Saccharibacillus brassicae: one gene and its partner. The protein of the gene in region 1 interacts with the protein of each later gene in a pairwise test. Links are inferred from orthologs where the notes say so. Each region holds a gene or a part of one and is shown on either strand. Other genes may lie near its edges.

Region 1 (5,496 bases):
CTGCAGGAGATTCCGGAAGAGCTGAAGGAAGATACCGGAGTCAATCCCGACCGGTACCGCCGCGGCGGCGATCCCGACAAAGGCTACGGCAATTCGCGCGGCGGCGGACGGGGCTTCGGCGGCGGATCGTCGACCGGCGGCTTCGGCCGTCCGGCTTCGAGCACCGCGCCTACGGGCATGGGCCGACCGGCCGTCGCTCCCCGCGGTTCCGGCGTGACCGTCACCCCGGCGGGCGGCAAGCCTGCCGCGCGCAGCACGAACAACACCGGCGCGTTCCAGGTCGGCGACAAAGTCGCGCACGGCAAATGGGGCGAAGGCACCATCGTGTCGATCAAGGGCAGCGGCAACGATACGGAGTTGAACATCGCTTTTAAAGCGCCGACCGGCATCAAGCGCCTGCTGGCCGGATTTGCGCCGATTACCAAAGTCGAATAAAAAAGGACGGGAAGACGATGGATGCGATGCACGAGATGGAAGGGTTGGTCGAGCAGCTCAACCGCTACAGCTACGAATACTATACGCTGGACCGGCCGACGGTCAGCGACAAGGAATACGATGTACTCTACGACCGGCTGATCAAGCTGGAACAGGAGAGCGGCTTCGTTCTGCCGGATTCTCCGACGCTGCGGGTAGGCGGCGAACTGCTCAAAGGGTTTGCGCCGCATCGGCATCTGGCTCCGCTCTGGAGTCTCGACAAAGCGCAAAACGAAGAAGAGCTGGGAACCTGGAATACGCGGACGCTGAAGCTGTGGAACGACTACAACACCAAGAATCCCGAAAATCCGCTGCCGGAACTGGAATATGCGTTGGAACTGAAGTTCGACGGGCTGACGCTGAACCTGACTTATACGGACGGCAAGTTGGTGCAGGCGGCGACGCGCGGCAACGGCACGGTCGGCGAAGGGATTTTGGAACAGGTCAAAACGATCCGCTCCGTGCCGCTGTCCATTCCGTTCAAGGACGGCACGATCGAAGTACAGGGCGAAGGCATCATGAACCTGTCGGCGCTGGAGACGTACAACAAGACCGCGCAGGAACCGCTCAAGAACGCCCGGAACGCCGCGGCCGGCGCGCTGCGCAACCTGAATCCCAAAGTGACGGCGAGCCGCAAACTGAGCGCTTTCTTCTATAATATCGGGTACAGCGATACGAAGACGTTTGCGAGCCACCTGGAGATGATGGACTTTTTGCGGGACAATCACTTCAAGGTGAATCCGTACATTTTCTATTTCAACAAGTTCGAGGACGTCATGGAGCAGCTGCACGATATCGTCAAAGGGCGCAGCGGGCTCGATTACCTGATCGATGGTGCGGTTATCAAAATCGTCGATGTGCGCACGCGCTCCGTGCTCGGCTATACGGGCAAGTTTCCGCGTTGGGCGGTTGCGTACAAGTTCGAAGCGGAAGAGACAACCACCGTGCTGGAGTCCGTATCGTGGGAAGTGGGCCGCACAGGCAAAATCACGCCGATCGCGCGGCTTGAAGCGGTGGAACTTGCCGGTGTCACGGTCAAAAACTGCACGCTCAACAACGTCGGCGATATCGAACGCAAAAATCTCAAGCATGCGCTGGGGACGAGAGTGTTCATCCGCCGCTCGAACGACGTCATTCCCGAGATTCTGGGCAAAGTGACGGAAGAGAGCGACGGCGAAGAGATCGTCTATCCGGAAAATTGTCCGGCGTGCGGTTTCCCGCTCGTTCAGCGCGGCGCGCATCTGTTTTGCGATAACCGCTTGTCTTGCAAACCGCAGGCGATCGGACGGATTGCGCATTTCGCTTCGCGCGACGCGATGGATATCGAGACGTTCAGCATCAAGACGGCGACGCAGCTCTACGACGAACTTAACGTTCGCGAGCCTGCCGAACTGTATGAACTGGAGCAGGAGTCGCTGGTCAAGCTGGAGCGGTTCGGGGAACGCAAAGCCGCCAATCTAATCGAAGCGCTGGAGCAGAGCAAGACCCGCGACCTGGCTTCGTTCCTGTTCGGCCTCGGCATTCCGAATACCGGCAAGTCGACGACGAAGATGTTGGCGGAACATTATCGGGATCTCGATAAAGTGATGAACGCGACGGCTGAAGAATTGATCGAGCTGCCGGACGTGGGCGGAATCGTAGCCGAGAGTATCGTGACTTTCTTCAACGATCCGTTCATGCGGGCGGGCGTCGAGAAAATGCGGGAGTTGGGCGTACAGCCGACCGTTCCTGCAGCGCCGCCCGAAGTCAAAGCCGATTCCTATTTCAGCGGCAAAACGGTCGTGCTGACCGGTACGCTGCATCAGCTGACGCGCGAAGAAGCGGCGGAGCGCCTGGAAGCGTTGGGAGCCAAAGTGACCGGCAGCGTGTCCAAGAAAACGGATATCGTAATTGCCGGAGAAAAAGCGGGCAGCAAGCTTACCAAAGCGCGGGAGCTGGACATTGAAGTCATTGAAGACGAAGACGAGCTTGTGCGGCTGCTGAACGAATAGCGGCTGTTTGAAGGAAGAAGGGGCCGGGCAGCCGGCCTTTTTCTTTTCGTTCAAAGGATGTAGAAAAAGCAATTCAGAAAAAGCCTTGCATTATTGTTAGCTAGGTGGTAAGATATTTCTTGTCGCTTCTGACAGCTGCTCAACACCATAAAACATCGGGTTGTGAAACTTGAGAAATAAGTTGTTGACAACGAGAACGACGCATGATAAGATATAAAACGTTCGGCAAACAAGTTGCCGGTCGCAAGTTCTTTGAAAACTGAACAGTGAGTGAGTTGCGACAATGCAGATTGTCGTAAGAATATAAGGTTCTTGAGCAATCGAGAATCGCCACGTTTTAACGAGCACATGGTGCTTTCTTGACAAGTCAACTTCAAGACCATCCGCTTTATCCGAATCCAGGCCCTATGGGGTCTCTAATCGGAGTCGCGGGTGCAACAGAGGTTGCACCTTAATGGAGAGTTTGATCCTGGCTCAGGACGAACGCTGGCGGCATGCCTAATACATGCAAGTCGAGCGGACTTGAAGAGGAGCTTGCTTCTCTGACGGTTAGCGGCGGACGGGTGAGTAACACGTAGGCAACCTGCCTTTTAGCCTGGGATAACTTCCGGAAACGGATGCTAATACCGGATACATCGTTTCTCCGCATGGAGAGATGAGGAAAGACGGCGCAAGCTGTCACTGAGAGATGGGCCTGCGGCGCATTAGCTAGTTGGTGGGGTAACGGCTCACCAAGGCGACGATGCGTAGCCGACCTGAGAGGGTGAACGGCCACACTGGGACTGAGACACGGCCCAGACTCCTACGGGAGGCAGCAGTAGGGAATCTTCCACAATGGGCGAAAGCCTGATGGAGCAATGCCGCGTGAGTGATGAAGGTTTTCGGATCGTAAAGCTCTGTTGCCAGGGAAGAACGTCCGGGTGAGTAACTACACTCGGAGTGACGGTACCTGAGAAGAAAGCCCCGGCTAACTACGTGCCAGCAGCCGCGGTAATACGTAGGGGGCAAGCGTTGTCCGGAATTATTGGGCGTAAAGCGCGTGCAGGCGGCGGGTTAAGTCGGATGTTTAAGATCGGGGCTCAACCCCGATTCGCATCCGAAACTGGCCCGCTTGAGTGTAGGAGAGGAAAGTGGAATTCCACGTGTAGCGGTGAAATGCGTAGAGATGTGGAGGAACACCAGTGGCGAAGGCGACTTTCTGGCCTATAACTGACGCTGAGGCGCGAAAGCGTGGGGAGCAAACAGGATTAGATACCCTGGTAGTCCACGCTGTAAACGATGAGTGCTAGGTGTTCGGGGTTTCGATACCCTGGGTGCCGAAGTTAACGCATTAAGCACTCCGCCTGGGGAGTACGGTCGCAAGACTGAAACTCAAAGGAATTGACGGGGACCCGCACAAGCAGTGGAGTATGTGGTTTAATTCGAAGCAACGCGAAGAACCTTACCAGGTCTTGACATCGGCATGACCGGCTTAGAGATAAGCTTTTCCTTCGGGACATGCCAGACAGGTGGTGCATGGTTGTCGTCAGCTCGTGTCGTGAGATGTTGGGTTAAGTCCCGCAACGAGCGCAACCCTTGACTTTAGTTGCCAGCATCTTGGATGGGCACTCTAGAGTGACTGCCGGTGACAAACCGGAGGAAGGCGGGGATGACGTCAAATCATCATGCCCCTTATGACCTGGGCTACACACGTACTACAATGGCCGGTACAGAGGGCTGCGAAGCCGCGAGGTGGAGCCAATCCCAGAAAGCCGGTCTCAGTTCGGATTGCAGGCTGCAACTCGCCTGCATGAAGTCGGAATTGCTAGTAATCGCGGATCAGCATGCCGCGGTGAATACGTTCCCGGGTCTTGTACACACCGCCCGTCACACCACGAGAGTTTATAACACCCGAAGTCGGTGAGGTAACCGCAAGGAGCCAGCCGCCGAAGGTGGGATAGATGATTGGGGTGAAGTCGTAACAAGGTAGCCGTATCGGAAGGTGCGGCTGGATCACCTCCTTTCTATGGAGAATCGTTTCCTGCAACGGAAACATTCAGTCCCGTCTCTCTCGGGAGTTAAAAATTAGAGACTCACTCACTGTTCGGTTTTGATGGAATTTGCGGGGCCATAGCTCAGCTGGGAGAGCGCCTGCCTTGCAAGCAGGAGGTCAGCGGTTCGATCCCGCTTGGCTCCACCATAAATTTCATCTGTTAAATATGGATTCAGACCGATTTGGTGTGTCTGGAAACATTAAAAAGGGTCATTTCTTGTAGATTCAAGAGATTTCGAACTAAGAGATTTCGAATTAAGAGATTTCGCTTAGCGCGTGAACCATTTTTGATCCACACGAAGTGATGCACCCAAAAATTGTTCCTTGAAAACTGGATACCGAAACGAAAAACTTCGCGTCTGGACTATTCTTCTTACGAAGACGTAGTTCCAAATGAAGTTTGGTTAAGCAAGTAAGAGCGCACGGTGGATGCCTAGGCACCAGGAGCCGACGAAGGACGCGACGAACCGCGATAGTGCTTCGGGGAGCTGTAAGTGAGCGTTGATCCGGAGATTTCCGAATGGGGGAACCCAGCTGGACTCATACCCAGTTACTGACCGAGTGAATTCATAGCTCGGCAGAGGCAGACCGGGGGAACTGAAACATCTAAGTACCCCGAGGAAGAGAAAACAATAGTGATTCCGTCAGTAGCGGCGAGCGAACGCGGAACAGCCCAAACCAGAGAGCTTGCTCTCTGGGGTTGTGGGACGTCTCACACGGAGTTACAAAGGAGTTTGGTAGGCGAAGAGGTTTGGAACGACCCGCCACAGCAGGTGATAGCCCTGTAGCCGAAAGCAAGCTCTCTCCGAGACGGATCCCGAGTAGTGCGGGGCACGTGAAACCCCGTATGAATCCGGCAGGACCATCTGCCAAGGCTAAATACTCCCTGGTGACCGATAGCGAAGCAGTACCGTGAGGGAAAGGTGAAAAGGACCTCGGAAGAGGAGTGAAATAGAACCTGAAACCGTGCGCTTACAAAAAGTCAGAGCCCAATTAAGG
Region 2 (3,074 bases), 1.1 Mb from region 1 along the record:
AGCCCGCTTCCGAACAGTCCGGCACGCCCATCGGCGCTCCGTTATAGGCGGTGCCGAGCAGCTTTTTGCCCTGCACCAGCACCGCGCCGACCTGCCGCCTCGGACACTGCGAACGCGTCGACACCATAAATGCGATATCCATAAAATACGTATCCCAATCTTTGCGCGGACTGCTCCCCATGTCATTCCCACTCCCGTTATCCGCCGGATTCGCTTTCGAGCCTGTACGAATCCTGCACATACAGCACCGCTTATCCGACCGGATAAACTTTTAGTTCGCGACGATGTTGACCAGTTTGCCCGGTACGGCGATCACTTTGCGGACCGTTTTGCCGGCCAGCGCGTTCTGCACGTTTTCCAGGCTCATCGCGTGATCTTCCAGCGCTTTGGCGTCCCAGTCTTTCTGGACGTTGGCGCGCTGCACGATTTTGCCGTTTACCTGCACGACGATCTCGACTTCGGATTCCGTCGTCCACGCTTCGTCGAACGCCGGCCAGGCCGCATACGTCAGGCTGTCGCCGCGTCCGACTTTTTCCCACAGCTCTTCCGCGAGATGCGGCGCAAGCGGAGACAGCAGTTGAATGAAGTCCACCATCGCCTGGCGCGGCAGTTCTTCCTGCTTGTACGCGTCGTTCGTGAAGATCATGAGCTGGCTGATCGCCGTGTTGAAGCGCAGGGCTTCCATGTCTTCCGTCACTTTTTTGATCGTTTTGTGCCACGTGCGCTTGAATTCGTCCGTTCCGGCTGCCGTATCGGAAATTTTCGCGCTCAAGCTGCCGTTGTCGTCGACGAACATGCGGTAGACGCGGGCCAGGAAACGGTGCGCGCCTTCGACGCCGTTCGTGTTCCACGGTTTGGTCGCTTCCAGCGGTCCCATGAACATCTCGTAGATGCGCAGCGTGTCCGCTCCGTATTCGTTCACGATCTCGTCCGGGTTGATGACGTTGCCGCGCGATTTGCTCATTTTCTCGTTGTTCGGGCCGAGGATCATGCCCTGGTTGACCAGCTTCTGGAACGGTTCCTTCGTGCTGACCACGCCGAGATCGTACAGCACTTTATGCCAGAATCTTGCGTACAGCAGATGCAGAACCGCGTGTTCCGCGCCGCCGATATACAGATCGACCGGCAGCCAGTGATCCAGCTTCTCTTTGCTGCACAGCTCCTGATCGTTGGTCGGATCGAGGTAGCGCAGATAATACCAGCAGCTGCCGGCCCACTGCGGCATCGTGTTCGTCTCGCGGCGGGCTTTCATGCCCGTCTCGGGATCGATGATGTTGACCCAGTCGGTCGCGTTCGCAAGCGGCGATTCGCCGGTGCCCGACGGCTTGATCTCGTCCATTTCCGGCAGCAGCAGCGGCAGGCTGTCTTCCGGCACGGTCTTCATGCTGCCGTCTTCCAGATGCAGGATCGGAATCGGCTCGCCCCAGTAGCGCTGACGGCTGAACAGCCAATCGCGCAGACGGTAAGTCGTTTTGCCTGCGCCTTTGCCGCCTTCTTCCAGCCATTGTATCATGCGCGCGATCGCGTCTTCCTTGTTCAGGCCGTCGAGGAAGCCGGAGTTGACGTGTTCGCCTTCGCCCGTATAGGCTTCTTGTTCGATATCGCCGCCTTTGACGACTTCGATGATCGAAATGCCGAACTTCTTGGCGAATTCCCAGTCGCGCACGTCGTGGCCCGGTACGGCCATGATCGCGCCGGTACCGTAAGCGGCCAGCACGTAATCGGCGATCCAGATCGGCAGCTTCGCGCCGTTGACCGGATTGACCGCGTAAGCGCCGGTGAATACGCCGCTTTTGTCTTTGTTCAGGTCGGTGCGCTCCAGATCGCTTTTATGCGAAGCTTTTTCCTGGTACGCTTTGACCGCTTCTTTTTCGTGCTCGGTCGTAATGACGTCCACGAGCGGATGCTCCGGTGCCAGCACGCAGTACGTCGCGCCGTACAGCGTGTCCGGACGGGTCGTGAACACGTCGATCGACTCGTTCGTGCCTTCCACCTGGAACGTCACTTCCGCGCCTTTGGACTTGCCGATCCAGTTCCGCTGCATGTCCTTGATGCTTTCCGCCCAATCCAGTTCGTCCAGATCTTCCAGCAGACGGTCGGCATATTCGGTAATTTTCAGCATCCACTGACGCATCGGCTTGCGGATGACCGGATGGCCGCCGCGCTCGCTTTTGCCGTCGATGACTTCTTCGTTCGCCAGCACCGTGCCAAGCGCCGGACACCAGTTCACCGGAATTTCGGCGACGTAAGCCAGTCCTTTGTTGTACAGCTGAATAAAGATCCACTGCGTCCATTTAAAATATTCCGGGTCGGTCGTGCTGATCTCGCGGTCCCAGTCATACGAGAAGCCAAGCGATTTGATCTGACGGCGGAAGTTGTTGATGTTCTGAATCGTAAATTCGCGCGGATGGCCGCCCTTGTCGATCGCGTACTGCTCGGCCGGCAGGCCGAACGCGTCCCAGCCCATCGGGTGCATGACGTTGTAGCCTTTCATCCGTTTGTAGCGCGACACGATGTCCGTGGCGGTCATGCCTTCCGGGTGACCGACGTGCAGGCCGGCGCCGGACGGATACGGGAACATGTCCATCGCGTAAAATTTCGGTTTGGAATGATCGGCGTCGTCCGTTTTGAACGTTTTTTCCTCGTCCCATTTTTGCTGCCATTTCGGTTCGATCGTCTGGGCGCGGTAACCTTGCGGACCGCTTCCCTGCTCGTATCTTTCGCTCATCGTCATCTGTCCCCTTCGCTTCTGAAATCAAAAAGCCTCCCGTCTCCAGCGTCAACGACGCTAGGGACGAGAGGCGCTGCTTCCCGTGGTACCACCCTAGTTAGCGGCCGAATGTTCTCTGCTGCCGCTCACTTAAGCATCCGTTATCGGGGATGAGCCGATGCGACTTACCGCGCGCATGCCGGTCATACCGGACGTGCCGCCTTCTGCCGCATATCTCCGAGGCGAGTTCGTACAGGGTTCGCTGCCGGCTTCCACCATCCGCCGACTCTCTTGGAAACGCACCGCTGCCTACTGCTCCTCATCATCGACGAGTTTTTTTACCTGTGCAATGCCCCTATTATAT

What was found. The genes of interacting proteins can lie anywhere in the genome.
Region 2: the proteins of ligA (region 1) and leuS interact in binary tests that used the Escherichia coli proteins (3 or more experiments, as listed by UniProt). The link is inferred for Saccharibacillus brassicae from one-to-one orthologs.

The regions. Positions count from the first base shown.
Region 1 is NZ_CP041217.1:1,862,772-1,868,267, reverse strand. What follows is about bases 1-2,958. They hold ligA (NAD-dependent DNA ligase LigA), read left to right. Parts: upstream 1-452; coding sequence 453-2,465; downstream 2,466-2,958. Other genes in these bases: pcrA (DNA helicase PcrA), read left to right, coding at 1-435. UniProt on the Escherichia coli protein: DNA ligase that catalyzes the formation of phosphodiester linkages between 5'-phosphoryl and 3'-hydroxyl groups in double-stranded DNA using NAD as a coenzyme and as the energy source for the reaction.
Region 2 is NZ_CP041217.1:797,907-800,980, forward strand. It holds leuS (leucine--tRNA ligase), read right to left. Parts: upstream 2,729-3,074; coding sequence 272-2,728; downstream 1-271. Other genes in the region: FFV09_RS03160 (deoxycytidylate deaminase), read right to left, coding at 1-181.